Regions from separate parts of the Brevibacterium sp. BDJS002 genome, predicted to be linked through region 1. Evidence: riboswitches for the same ligand, from Rfam matches in the RefSeq annotation. Region 1 holds a riboswitch; each other region holds the start of a gene.
The links. A riboswitch is a leader RNA that binds a small molecule or an ion and turns the genes downstream of it on or off. The one in region 1 is predicted to bind thiamine pyrophosphate.
Positions count from the first base shown of each region.

Region 2: another riboswitch for thiamine pyrophosphate. It lies ahead of thiM (hydroxyethylthiazole kinase); the one in region 1 lies ahead of thiO (glycine oxidase ThiO).
Region 3: another riboswitch for thiamine pyrophosphate. It lies ahead of PGC08_RS05530 (ECF transporter S component); the one in region 1 lies ahead of thiO (glycine oxidase ThiO).

Region 1 is NZ_CP116392.1:1,797,286-1,802,059, reverse strand. It holds gene PGC08_RS08405 (histone deacetylase) at 1-71, shown strand, start outside; gene PGC08_RS08400 (2-dehydropantoate 2-reductase) at 25-951, opposite strand; gene thiE (thiamine phosphate synthase) at 1,003-1,671, opposite strand; TPP riboswitch at 1,695-1,798, shown strand; gene thiO (glycine oxidase ThiO) at 1,789-2,970, shown strand; gene thiS (sulfur carrier protein ThiS) at 2,967-3,215, shown strand; gene PGC08_RS08380 (thiazole synthase) at 3,217-3,984, shown strand; gene moeB (molybdopterin-synthase adenylyltransferase MoeB) at 3,981-4,774, shown strand, end outside.
Region 2 is NZ_CP116392.1:3,200,906-3,205,679, reverse strand. It holds gene PGC08_RS14950 (ATP-binding cassette domain-containing protein) at 1-476, shown strand, start outside; gene PGC08_RS14945 (sugar ABC transporter permease) at 473-1,684, shown strand; TPP riboswitch at 1,951-2,054, shown strand; gene thiM (hydroxyethylthiazole kinase) at 2,042-2,908, shown strand; gene thiE (thiamine phosphate synthase) at 2,905-3,624, shown strand; gene thiD (bifunctional hydroxymethylpyrimidine kinase/phosphomethylpyrimidine kinase) at 3,621-4,487, shown strand; gene PGC08_RS14925 (TenA family protein) at 4,582-4,774, shown strand, end outside.
Region 3 is NZ_CP116392.1:1,191,009-1,195,782, reverse strand. It holds gene PGC08_RS05535 (FN3 domain-containing metallophosphoesterase family protein) at 1-1,635, opposite strand, end outside; TPP riboswitch at 1,776-1,884, shown strand; gene PGC08_RS05530 (ECF transporter S component) at 1,917-2,537, shown strand; gene PGC08_RS05525 (ABC transporter ATP-binding protein) at 2,537-4,027, shown strand; gene PGC08_RS05520 (energy-coupling factor transporter transmembrane component T family protein) at 4,011-4,774, shown strand, end outside.

The DNA of each region.
Region 1 (4,774 bases):
CGGAGCTCAGTTCAGCGTCGGAGCTCAGCTCTGCCGCAGCGACTCCCCAGCCCGCAGCTGCACGAGTGTGAGGTCGAGCAGCGGCGTCGCCACAGACAGATCCGCTGCCGTTCTCGCAAGGTGTCCGAGGATGTGCTCGGTTTCGCTGGGCAGGCCCGAAGTCACGTCACGGTAGAGCGATGAGGTGAACGACGAGCCCTCGGCGGTGAGCATGGACAAGGTCATCTCCCTGGCCTTGGCCGAGACCGGGTGTCCGCCCGCAGCCGCGACGGCCTCGAGCTCGTCGACGATCCGAACAATGTGCGCATGCCCTCCGGCCGCCATGATCGCCCCGACGGGTGCCCGGAACAGGCAGGTGACGACCCCGGCTGCGGCGATGAAGATCCACTTCTCCCACAGGGCGTCGGTGATGTTGTCCAGAATCTGCAACTTAAAGCCGGGAACATCGAGGGCCTGGGCGATGGAATCCGGGACGCCCGTTCCGTCGAGATCGCCGATGGTCATAACGGCGAGGTCCGTCATCTGGTGGACGGCACCGTCCATGATCGTCCCGACGATCTTGACCAGACCGCCCAGCACCTGGCCGGGGAACTCCTCGACCAATCGCTCGATCTGAGCCATGCCGTTGAGGAACGGAATGATGAGGGTGTCCTCCCCCACTGCGGGTCTGATGTCGTCGATGATCGACTCCAGACCGTTGGCCTTGACCGCGACGATCACCAGGTCGAAAGACGTCGAACTCGAGCCGTTGGCAGTGGCGAGTTCGGCTGCGGTGAGGACGGGGATGTGGTTCGTCCGGTCCTCCCCGGGTGCAACGAATCGCAGACCGTTGGCCCTCATCGTCTGTGCTCGGGCCTCGCGGACGAAGAATGTGACATCGCGTCCTGCTTCGAACAGGCGGGTGCCGAACGCTCCGCCGGTTGCGCCGGCTCCGGCAATGAGTATCTTCACTGTGTGCTCTCCCATGTCAGATGGATTCCGTGGCGTTTGCGTTGTGCGCTGTCACAATGCCTGTTTGAGTTCCGTAGCTGCCGCCGCGGGGTCATCTGCTGCGGTCACTGCGCGGACGACGACGATGCGCTGTGCTCCGGTGGCCTGGACTTCCGCCTGCCGCTCACCAGCGGAGATCCCACCGATTGCAAACCAGGGTTTGGCTGCGGTGGTGGCGAGCGCACGCAGGGGTTCGACTCCGATGGCGGCCCGGCCGGGTTTGGTGGGGGTCTCCCACACGGGGCCGAGACAGAAATAGTCGATCTCGGGGTCCGCCTCGGCGGCGTGGGCCTGTTCGATGGAGTGTGTCGAGCGGCCCAGGATCACGTCGGGGCCGAGGACCGTGCGTGCCTGTTCGCTGGTGAGGTCGCCCTGGCCGATGTGGAAGACGTCGGCGCCGACGAGGAGGGCCACATCGGCACGGTCGTTGACGGAGAACAGCTTCCCGTGACGGTGGGCTGCCTCCCTGAGGACTTCGAGTGCTTCGATCTCAGCGCGGGCTTCGAGGCCCTTGTCGCGCAGCTGGATGATGTCGACGCCACCGGCATAGGCGGCATCAAGGAACTCGGGGAGATCGCCCTGCGCGCTGCGGGAATCGGTGCAGACATAGAGCCTGGACGCGTGAAGCCGGTCCAGTCGTGCGGCTCTGTCTGTGTCGTGGACTGCGGCGTCCATTGTCATATCTGCGGCCATGCTCCTAGAGTAGAGGAGTTCGCGGGAGCCTCATAAAGGGGGCTGAGAGGGCTTTGTGCCGACCGTTCAACCTGATGCGGATCATGCCGCCGGAGGGAGAAGCACGTGCACGTCATTGTTGTGGGGGCCGGGATCATCGGCTTGTCCACTGCCTGGAATCTGCGCCGTCGCGGCGTCAGCGTCACCATCATCGATCCGGCTCCCGCCATGGGTGCCTCCCATGCTGCGGCGGGGATGCTGGCTCCGGCCGCCGAGGTGGTGTGGGGGCAGTCTCCCCTGTACCCGCTGATGCGTGCCTCAGCAGACCTGTACCCGGACTTCGCCGCCGAGCTGGCTGCCGCGTCTGGCCATGATCTGGGGTATTCGAGCGCCGAGACCTTTGTGTGTGCCGGTGACCGGGCCGATCTCGCCTCTCTGCGCGAACTCATCGACCTGCAGCGCGCAGCCGGTTTCGACGTCTCCCTCGTTCCCGGGTCAAGAGCCAGGGATCTGGAACCGGCGCTCTCACCCGGGGTATGCGGTGCGGTCACCATTCCCGGGGATCATTCGATCGATCCCCGTCGACTCACTGGTGCACTGCTGGCCGTCCTCGGTGACTCCGTTGTCCGTGCCCGAGTGACCGGTCTGCTCTCTCAGGCGGATCGGACCGTCGGTGTCGAACTCGAGGATGGGACGAGACTGCAGGCCGATCAGGTCGTCGTGGCCGCGGGCGGTTCCTGCAACGACATCTCCGGAGTTCCCGCGCTGCCCCTGCGCCAGGTATGGGGCGAGGTGATCAGACTGCGGGCGCCCGAGACTCTGACCCCGCTTCTCACACGCACGATCCGTGGGCTGGTCAAAGGTCGGCCCGTCTACGTTGTGCCTCGTCCCGACGGTGAACTCGTCCTCGGTGCCACGAGTCGTGAGGACGGTCGGTCCGGGATCAACGCCGGAGGCGTCCACCAGCTGCTGCGCGACGCCGAACGTCTCGTCCCTGCAATCCTCGAGGCCGAGATCACCGACATCACCACCCGCGCCAGGCCGGGCTCACCCGATGACGTGCCGATCATCGGGCGCATCGATCCCGGCTGTGTGGTGTCCACCGGCTTCTTCCGACATGGCATCCTCCTCGCTCCTCTGGGGGCGAACCTCACCGCCGACCTCGCGCGCGAGACCGGAACCCTGACGAGACCGACGGAGACACTCGCCGCGGTGACGCCCGACCGATTCGCCGAAGCCGCTCATGCTCAGCACCTCCAGACCACACCGACCGAAATGTTTCAGCAACCGACAGGGAGTCAACTGTGACCGACACGATCAGCATCACGCTCAACGGCGAGCGCCATGAACTCGCCCGTCCCACCACGGCCAGGGACCTCGTCTCCGGTCTCGTTGACAAGGACATCACCGTCGATGGCACACCCGTCGACGGCAGTCGTCTGGGCATAGCGCTCGCCGTTGACGGTGAAGTGATCAGGCGCGGGAAGTGGTCTGACTTCACCTTGGCCGAGGGGCACAGTGTCGACATCGTCACCGCTGTGCAGGGAGGCTGACATGAGTTGGAACGTCGACGAGGTGACCCTGAACTCCCGACTGGTCATGGGCACCGGGGGTGCCAGTTCGCTGAGCATCCTCGAACAGGCTCTGGAAGCCTCGGGCACCGAACTGACCACGGTGGCGCTGCGCCGCTATGACGGGACGGCCCGGGACTCGGTGTTCGCCATGCTCAACAGCATGGGCATCCGCATCCTGCCCAACACTGCCGGATGCTATACGGCCCGTGATGCTGTGCTGACTGCCCAGCTGGCCCGGGAGGCACTCGAGACGAACTGGGTGAAGCTCGAGGTCATCGCCGATGAGGAGACTCTGCTGCCGGATCCGGTTGAGCTGTTCAGGGCCGCGGAGGAACTCGTCCTCGACGGGTTTACGGTCTTCGCCTATACGAACGATGATCCGGCGTTGGCTAAGAGGCTCGAGGACGCCGGTGTCGCCGTGGTGATGCCGGCCGGTGCTCCGATCGGCAGCGGATTGGGCATCCTCAACCCCCACAACATCGAGACGATCGTCAACCGTGCCCAGGTGCCGGTGATCCTTGATGCCGGCATCGGCACCGCCTCCGATGCGGCCCTGGCGATGGAGCTCGGCTGCACCGCGGTCCTGTTGGCATCGGCTGTGACTCGGGCACATGATGCGACCGCCATGGCCCGAGCGATGTCCCTGGCCGTTGAGTCCGGTCATCTGGCTGCCCACGCTGGCCGGATTCCGAAGCGTCCGTTGGCCCTGGCCTCGTCGACCTTCGAGGGGATGGTGACTCCGGCATGAGCACCGCGAGCAATCCGGGTCCACTGGTCGCACCGACCGATTCTCTGAGCCCACGGGAACTCGAACGCTACGCCAGGCATCTGAGCCTGCCGGGGATCGGCATCGAGGGGCAGCGGCGACTGCGGGCCGCCTCGGTGCTGGTCATCGGTGCGGGCGGACTGGGAGCACCGGTCCTGCACTACCTGGCCGCGGCGGGGATCGGGTCGATGACGATCATCGACGACGATGTGGTCGAGGCCTCGAATCTGCAGCGCCAGGTCCTCCACCGCGATGCCGATATCGGCCGGGCCAAGGTCGATTCCGCCCGTGATGCTCTGCTTCGTCTCGATCCGGAGCTTGCAATCACCGCGATCAGCGAACGGTTAAGTCCTGACAATGCACTTGAGCTGTTTCGCTCCCATGATGTCGTCCTCGACGGAGCCGACAATTTCGCGACCCGCTACCTGTCCAATGATGCCGCCGAGCTCACCGGCACCCCGCTGGTCTGGGGCACGATATTTCGCTTCGCAGGTCAGGTGAGCACGTTCGTCCCCGGGCCTGGGCCGATGCTGCGTGACCTGTTTCCCGATATTCCTGAGGCCGATTCGGTCCCCAACTGCGCTGAGGGAGGGGTGCTCGGGGTTCTGTGCGGCACCGTCGGCTCCGCCATGGCCACGGAGGCCGTGAAACTCATCTGCGGCATCGGCACACCGCTGATCGGTCGTCTGCTGCGCTATGACGCGTTGGAGGCCGACTACTCGACGCTTCGGTTCTCACCGGATCCTGATCGTCCGCCAGTCACCGACCTCGC
Region 2 (4,774 bases), 1.4 Mb from region 1:
CCAACCTGTTCCTCGGCCACGAGAAGACCCGCGGCGGTGTTCTCGACGAGGTCACCATGGAGGCCAAATCCTGGGAGCTGCTGCGCAGCCTCTCGGCCAAGATCCCCAGCGTGAGGGTGCCGATCGCGGCTCTCTCCGGCGGACAACGTCAGACGGTCGCGATTGCCAGGTCCCTCCTCGGCGAACCATCGATCGTGATGTTGGACGAGCCGACGGCGGCGCTCGGTGTGGCACAGACCGCCGAGGTGCTCAACCTCATCGAGCGCCTGCGAGAACGCGACCTCGGAGTGCTTTTGGTCAGCCACAACATGGCCGATGTGCAGGCCGTGTGCGACCGCGTCCACGTTCTGCGCTTGGGCAAGGATGCCGGTGACTTCCCCGGTGACGAGCGCACGGACGTGCTGGTCGCCGCGATCACGGGAGCCAACGACAATGTCGTGACTCAGCGAGCGACCCGGAGGGGTGAGCGCCGATGACCCGCAACTCGTTCATCACCGACGAACGCATTTCGAGCGAGGGGTTCTTCGCGACATTCGTGCGTCGAGTCAAGGAGGGCCAGCTCGGCTCATTTCCGGTGATTCTGGCGCTCATCGTCATCGTCATCGTCTTCCAATCGGCGAACAGCAAGTTCATCTCACCGGCCAACCTGGTCAACCTGTCCACGCAGGTCGCGTTCCTCGCGATCCTGGCGTTGGGCATCAACCTGATCCTGCTCCTCGGCGAGATCGACCTGTCGCTGGCGCAATTGGGTGGGCTCTCCGCCTCACTGCTGGGTGTGTTGGTGGTCAGGCAAGGGGTTCCGCCTCTGATCGCACTGGTCATCATGCTGGTATTGGGTCTCGTCGTCGGCGCGATCCAGGGCTGGTTCTTCGCGGTGGTCGGGATACCGGCCTTCGTGGTCACTTTGGCAGGGTTGCTGGCGTTCACCGGGCTGACGTTGACCACTCTGGGCGTGCAGAAGAACCTGTCGATGGCCGACACCTTCGCCTTCGACTTTGCGAGCTTCTACTTCCCGGCGATCTGGGCCTACGTATTCGGGGCAGTCGCCGTCATCGGCTTCGGTGCGGGGATCATCTACTCGAAGCTGCGCCGTCACAACGAGGGACTCGACAGTCCCAGTTGGACCTCGGTGATCGTGCGCATTGCCATCCTCACCGTCGTCGTGTTCGGGTTCCTCATCCTGGTCAACCAGGACTTCGGTCTGGCGATGCCGTTCTTCCTCATGATCGTCATCGCGATCGTCATCGATCTGGTGCTGCGCAAGACCAAGTACGGGCGCTCGATCTACGCGGTCGGCGGCAAGGTCGAAGCCGCCAGACGTGCGGGCATTCGGGTGACTTGGGTGCGCATCAGCGTGTTCATGGCCGCCGGTGTGCTGGCCGCATTGTTCGGCTTCATCAAGACCGGTGTGACGACCAACGCGGGATCGACGCTGGTGAGCACACAGGACCTGCTCAACGCGATCGCCGCAGCGGTCATCGGGGGCACCTCGCTCTTCGGTGGTCGCGGTACAGCCTGGGCAGCCGTACTCGGTGCCCTGGTCGTCGGTGCGATCAACAACGGTCTCTACCTCATCGGCTTCAACTCCGATGCACAGCAGATCATCACCGCGCTCGTCCTGCTCACGGCCGTCGTCATCGACGCACTGAGCCGCCGCGGACAAAGGTACGTCGGACGGGGTTAGCGAACGTCGGGGTTAGCGAGGGTCACGGTTAGTGCCGGTCGCGGTTAGCGCCGGTCGCCCTCTCGCCAAGCAAGCTCATCGAGCGGACCACTGAGCGTCGAAAGTACCAGTTGCAACTGGTGCCCTCGATGATCAGTGGTCCGCTCGATGTGTTGGCATATAGGCGCCGAGGTGGGCCCGGGTTCCGGTTTGCCCTTCTCAGGTTTCCGCTCGCGCTCCTCAGCGTTGCCGCTTCGCCCAACTTCAGACGTGCTGATACAGTCGTGGGCAATGACATGGGGTGCCTGACGTTGATCGCGTGAGGCTGAGAGAACACCCATCGAACCTGATCTGGGCCATACTAGCGAAGGGATCGTCATGGTTGACTTCGACCTGCGTTCTGCCAATGCACGACTGCGTGCGAGCAATCCACTCATCCAATGCATCACGAACACCGTTGTGCAGCAATTCAGCGCCAACGTGCTCCTGGCCGTCGGTGCCGCCCCGGCGATGCTCGACCACGAGGCCGATGCCGCACAGTTCACGCGCATCTCCAGCGGACTGCTGGTCAACTTCGGCACCGCCACGAATCAGCAGTTCCTTGCCGCTGACGCCGCCATCGACGCAGCCAATGAAGACTCCAAGCCGTGGGTCCTCGACCCGGTGAGCATTGGGGCGGTCGACTTCCGGACCACACGAATCCGTCGCGCGGCGAACTCTTCACCCACTGCCATCCGTGGCAACGCCTCCGAGATCGCGGCACTGGCCGGAGTGGGCCTGGGTGGTCGGGGAGTGGACTCCACCGACGAGGTTGATGCGGTGATTCCGGCCGCGGCCGAACTGGCCAAGTCCACCGGAGCAATCGTTGCCGTCTCAGGTCCCAAGGACGCGATCGTCGCTCACTTCGACGGGGCCGACCATGTCGCCCGCCTCGATGGGGGACACTCCTTTATGCCGCTGGTCATCGGCACCGGATGCTCTCTCGGCGCAGTCACCGCCGCGTATCTCGTGGGCGCAACGACCGCCTCGGCGAGGTTCGAGGCCGTGGTCGCAGCCCACGCTCACTTCAAGGTCGCCGGTGAGACCGCCGCCGAGGGTGCACGCGGACCCGGCAGCTTCTCCGTGAACTTCCTCGATGCGCTGCACACGATCACGGGTGATGATCTGGCTGGGGTCCACGTCGAATCAGACAGGGTCGAATCAAGTGCGATCGACGCCGAGGCGATCGACGGAGCACAGTCATGAGCGCCTCGTCTCCCGAGGCGAACACCCGCCTGGCCGGAATCGACGCTCGGCTCTACCTCGTCACCGATTCGGCACAGTGCCGCGAAGCTGGACGCAGCGTCGCCGATACCGTCCGCGAGGCTGTGGGCGGGGGAGTGGGGATCGTGCAAGTCCGCGACAAGGACATCGACGACGATGCGTTCTACACGTTGACTCGTGAGGTCATCGCAGCCGTCGACAGCGTTCTGGTCGACACGAACCGTCGTGTCCCCATCGTCCTCAACGACCGAGTCGCGGTCGCCCAGCGACTCCTCGCCGAGGGAGTAGAAGTCCACATTCACGTCGGACAGTCCGACACCCCGGTCGAAGAAGTACGCGAACTCATCGGCCCAGAACCGCTGCTCGGGCTGTCGGCGGCCAACAGCACCGAATTCGTAGCCGCCCGGGAATCCGGCGTCGTCGACCTCGTCGGCATCGGGCCCGTCTACGACACCACGACGAAAACCGACGCACCCGACGGGATCGGGCCCGACCGCCTCGGCGAGCTTGTGGGTGAAGCGGGACTTCCCGCGGTTGCCATCGGAGGGATCAGCACCGATCGTGCCGCCGAACTGAGGGGCCGCGGTCTGCTCGGGATCTGTGTGGTCTCTGCCATCTGCCGCGCCGAGGATCCGCGTGCCGCAGCCGAAGAACTGCTCGCGGAATTCGGCGTCGGACTCGCGGAGGCAGCTCAGTGACCACACGGCCACCCATCGCACTGTCCATCGCAGGCACCGACCCCAGTGGGGGAGCCGGCATCCACGCCGACCTCAAGACCTTCACGGCCCGCGGGGTGCTGGGCACCACGGCCATCACCGCTCTGGTCGCGCAGAACACGCACGGCGTTTCGCGGGTCTATGGAATCGACGATGACTTCGTCTCCGACCAGCTCGACAGTGTGCTCAACGATATGCCCGTCGATGCCACGAAATCGGGGATGCTCGGCTCACGCTCCCTCGTCGAACTCGTCGTCGCACGAGCGGCCCAGGGCCAGCTGGGCTTCTACACCGTGGACCCGGTCATGGTCGCGACGTCCGGGCACCGCCTCCTCGAGGTCGATGCCGTGACCGCCGTCCGCGATCATCTGCTCCCGGTTTCCGACCTCATCACCCCGAACCTGCCCGAAGCTGCGCTGCTGGTCGGCGACGACGAGCCCGTGGCGAAGAACCCGCAGGAGATGTTGGTCCAGGCCAGACAGCTCGTCCACCGCGGACCGCGCGCGGTGCTGCTCAAGGGTGGGCACGCGATCGAGGGCGATGTCGCCGACGTTCTCGTCACCGCAGAAGGCACGGTCACTGAGTTCACCCACCCACGAGTGGAGACACCGAATACGCACGGAACCGGGTGCACATTGTCGGCCGCGATCACCGCCGAGGTGGCCGTGCTCAAGCGTGCACGTGCAGTTGACGATGTGAGCTCGGATCTCCTCCACGAAGCCGTCGACAATGCCCTGAACTATCTGGCTCGGGCGCTGAAGTCCGCCGCGAACTGGCAGGTCAGCTTCGATCCGAAGGGCGCTCACGGACCCGTCGACCACCAGGTCGACATCGTCCGCCGTTAGAACAACCAGTCACACACCCGGATGGGCTTGCCATCCGAATACCGCTCAAAGACGCTGTGGGACCGCCGAGGTCCCCTGAACAAGGGAGATATCAATGACGACAGACTTTTCCGCAGGCCCCCAGACCACTCAGCTGTGGGACCGTGTCCGCCCGATCGTCGAACAGATCGAGCGCCTGCCCTTCCTCGGCCAGCTCGCCGAGGGCAGCCTCGATGTGAAGGCCTTCACGAACTACATCATCCAAGACGGCATCTACCTCACCGGTTACGCGAAGGCGATGTCCTTCC
Region 3 (4,774 bases), 610 kb from region 1:
ATCGGCACGTTCCGAGTCCGAGTCCGAGTCGGACTCAGCTCCGTCCGAGCTGGTGCCCGCATCCGCACTGTTCGAGCCGTCGCTTGAATCAGTGCCGTCGGCCTCCGGTGACGCGCCGTCGGCTTCAGCTGACACGCTGTCCGCTTCGGCTGAAGCACCATCCGCGTCCGCCGAAGCACTGTCGGCGTCTGCCGAGGAACCGTCGGAGCTTGCTGCAGCGTCTTCTGCGTCAGCGTCTGCTCCGGCGTCGGTTCCCGGCTCGGGTGCGTCATCGCCGGAGCGGGTGATCTCGACATCGTCGATCTTCTCGGACGCCGCCTGTGCTTCAGCCTGCTGCGCGCCTTCTGCTGGGACCTCGTAGGTCGTCGCGCGCAGCGCTTCGTCGCTGACCCGCACTCGGGTGAAGGCCGGGATGTCGTTGTGGACGCTCTTGGCCTCCCAATCCAGACCCGGAACATAGTCGTAGAATTTCGATCCCGAGGACGAGGTCAGAGTCAGGTACATCGTCTGCCCTTCCTCCTTCTCCTGCTCGAGACCGGCATCGGAAGACTCGACCTTCTTGCCTTCGGCATCCATGAGGAAGGTCCGGTTGTAGATGTGGTCGTGACCGGACACCACGAGATCGATGTCGTTGCGCGCAGCCACCGGTGGAATCGCCTCACGCAGCCGCTTCACGTCGAGGTCGCTGTTGTGGGTCGCGGTCGAATAGATGGAATGGTGGAACCCGAGGACCGTCCAGCGCGCCTCGTCCCCGTGCTCGGCCACGACCTCATCGATGAACTCCGCATGCTCGTCGGTGTCGGAGTCATTCGAGTTGATATTGATGAACAGAACCCCCGAATCGATGAACCAGTAGTCACCGCCGGACGCAACGAGTCCGCCTTCACCGTGGTCGCTGCTCACGTTCGGGCGGTTGAAGTGCTGCTCATAGGACTTCGAAGCGACATCATGGTTGCCGATCGTCGTCGCCTGCGGAACTTCCTGAGTCGCCTCCGGAGCCAGGTACTGCTCGTACTGCCCCTGGTCACCTGCTGAGTTCACCTGATCGCCCAGAGAGAAGAAGAACCGCGGATCCTGCGCGGTCTCCAGCCCCGAGTTCAAGGTCCTGTCCCAACCAGTCGCGTCATCAGGCTGCCCGCCGCCGGCACCGACCTGCGGGTCACCGAAGACAAGGAATTCGCTGTCGCCGCCGGAACCACCCGTGTCGAACTGCGCCACGGCTGAGTAGCCATCCTCTTCGCTGCCGACCTGGTAGGAGTATTCGGTGTCCGGCTCCAGACCGGTCATGCTCGCATGATTGTAGTGGCGCTTGAGATCGGTCGACAGGCCCGAGTCGCTGGTCTCGGCGCTATGGGCATCCTCGGGCAGAGCCGAGCCCTCAAGCTCCGAGGTTTTAGCCCAGCGGACCTCGCCCTCACCGGAGTTCTCGCTCATCCATGACAGGTTGCGAGCGCTCTCATCCGCCCCGACCTGCAGCACCACATCGGAGATCGCGGACTCCTCGTCCGCCTCTGGCTGCGTCGAGGGCGAGGTCGAGGGCGATTGCGTGGGCTCGGCAGGTGTGAGCCCGGCATGCGCAGGGACAGGTACTGCGACGAGAGCCGCCAGCAGTGCCGAAACGGACAGAATACTCATCGGAGATCTCAGGTGTTGTGCTTTCACCCGAATATTCCTACCCGTCGGTAATGAAAGCTCCGCCGCCGACGTGCGACCGCCGAGTCAACGGCAGGTGAACTTTCCGTAACGAGCTCTGCGCGTCGACTGGGGTACAGTGGTTCTCACGACAGGGGAGCGCCGAAAGGGGCGCTGAGAGTGCAGATGAAGCTGCAGACCCTCGAACCTGATGCGGCTAGCACCGCCGAAGGAAGTCGAGACTCTTCTACCCCTCCTTGATATGAGGAGGCACTATGCCAGAAATGACTGCGCCGGATTCCGCTGTGAAGACCGCGCCCCACTATTCCCAGGTACCGGCGACGAAGCAGTGGCGGGTCGTCGACTACGTTGTCACCGCCGTGCTGGGAATCGGCGTCGGACTCATCTTCTGGGTCCTGGCCCTGAGCTGGAAGGTCCTCGAACTCGGGTTCCAGGCCTTCCCTCCATCGATCGGCCTCATCGCCGGCCTCTGGGTCCTCGCCGGCCCTCTGGCCGGTGCCATTATCCGCAAACCCGGTGCCGCTCTGCTGTGCGAAATGATCGCCGCCATCGTCGAGGCGGTGCTGGGCTCTCACTTCGGAGCCACCGTTCTGCTCTCCGGACTCATCCAAGGCCTCGGCGCCGAACTCATCTTCGCGGCCTTCGGCTATCGCAGGTTCACCCTGTGGGTCACGAGCTTGGCCGGGCTGCTGGCCGCCGCGTTCATGTCCGTGAGCGAGAACATCATGTACAACGCCGAATGGCAGTTCGGCTACCAGGCTGCCTATGCCGTGTGCGCGATCATCTCCGGCATCGTCATCTCCGGCATCGGCGCCTGGTTCGCCTACCGGGCGATCGCGAAGACCGGGGCCCTGAGCGCCTTCGCCTCCGGCCGAGCGCGCTGATGGCCCTGCCGATTCGCGCCCGCGGGTTCTCGTGGCGCCATGCCGACCGTGATGAACCCGCGGTCGGTCCCCTCGATCTGGACATCGCAGCAGGTGAGAAGGTGCTTCTGCTCGGCCCGTCCGGGGCAGGTAAGACCACCCTCCTGCATGCGACCGCCGGAGTTCTGCCTGCCGAGTCGGGTGAGGCAGATGGTCAGCTTCTCATCGGTGACCGTCCACCGGATCCGCGCCGAGGTGAGACCGGGCTGGTCCTCCAGGACCCCGATTCGCAGGTGATCTTCTCCCGGGTCGGTGATGATGTCGCCTTCGGCATGGAGAATCTGGGCCTGCCCGCCGACGTCATCGCCGCTCGCATTCCAACTTCCCTTGCGGCAATGGGCCTGGGTCTCCCCCACGACCATCCCACCGCTGCACTGTCCGGAGGACAGAAGCAGCGTCTGGCGCTGGCAGGAATCCACGCGATGGCACCGCAGGTGATCATCCTCGATGAGCCGACGGCCAATATCGATCCGGACTCCGCCGCCTCCGTTCGGGATGCTGTCCTCGAGACCCAGGCGGCTACCTCGGCGACGATGGTCATCGTCGAACACCGGGTCGGACTGTGGCTCGATCACGTGGACACCGTGATCGTCCTCGGCCCAGCGGGCCTGCTTGCCCAGGGTCCGCCGAGGTCGGTCTTCGGTGATCCTGCGCTCGCCGAGGTGCTGGTTGAGTGTGGGATCTGGGTGCCGGAGACGGCCGGACCCTCCAACCCTGCGGTGCAGCCTGGTGCGGAACCGCTCCCCCACCCCGACGGCGAGGTCGTGCTGACGACTGAGTGCCTCAGTGTGGCTCGCCCCGGCGCGAAGGTTCCCGCGGCGACCGGCCTCGATCTGTCCGTTCGGTCCGGTGAGGCCCTGGGCATCGTCGGCGCCAACGGGGCCGGCAAGTCGACCTTGGCGCTGACCCTGGCCGGCCTCATCCGGGAATTCGAGGGAGAGGTGAGAGCTGTCGGTAATCTGCGGGATGGTGCCAAGCATGCCCGACCCTTCCGGTGGCCCTCAGCGTTTCTGGCTCCTCGCATCGGGATGGTGTTCCAGGAACCCGAACATCAGTTCCTGCGCTCGAGTGTGACCGAGGAGCTGGCCTTGGGACCGCGGCTGGCCGGATGGTCGAGTGCCGAGGTCGACGATCGCGTCGCCGAACTCCTCGAGGTGCTGGGACTTGAGAAGCTCGCCGAGGCCCATCCACAGGGCCTCTCGGGCGGTGAGAAGCGTCGCCTGTCGGTGGCTGCCATGATGGCGCCGCGGCCGCAGGTGCTCGTCGTCGACGAACCGACGTTCGGCCAGGATGCCCTGACCTGGGCCGGTCTGGTCGAGCAGTTCATCGACGTCCTTGCCCGCGGGTCCGCCGTGGTCGCGGTCAGCCACGACCATGCGTTCCTCGACGCCATCGGGGCCAGGCGGGTCGAGTTGAGTCGGAGGACGAAGGCAGGTGAGCGAATTGCGTGAGCACGCGATCGAGCACACCGATCCGGCTGGGCGAGCCACAGTTGCCACGGGCACCGAGGTCGCGGTGCATGATCCCGGCCAGCTCATTCCCTTGGTGCGCACCACGGCACTGGTCAGATGCAATCCGCTGACGAAGATCGCTGTGGCGCTCATCCTCATGGTCGGAACACTGTTGAGCATCGACATGGTCTCGGCGGGAGTCGTCCTGGGGTTCTGCCTGCTCGCACTGCCGACGACGGGGCTGGACCTGATAGCTGCACTCAAGCGTCTGTGGTTCCTGCCTCTCGGCGCACTTCTGGCGGCGTGGGGCACGGCGATTCTGGCAGAGAAGACCGGTGCGGTGGTCATCGACCTCGGTCCGGTCCTGATGACGACGGGTTCTCTCGAGGCAGCGGCCGCGATCTTCCTGCGTGCCTTGGCCTTGGCTATTCCGCTCATCGTCCTGGCCTCCACCATTGATCCTCGTGACCTCGCGGATGTGCTCATCCAGCGGCTGCACCTGCCCGAGGTGGTCGTCGTCTCGGTGCTCGCGGCGAGCCGACTGCTCGGGCTGCTTGTCAGCGAATGGCAGACTTTGGCGATGGCCAGACGGGCCAGGGGCCTCGCCGGGGGTTCGATCGTGCGGCGCACGGGGAGTCTCTTCGCCGGTATCTTCGTGCTGCTGGTGCAGTCGATCCGACGCGGTACCACTTTGGCCATGGCCATGGAGGGCAGGGCGTTCGGTCGTCCCGGACGGACCTGGCGCAG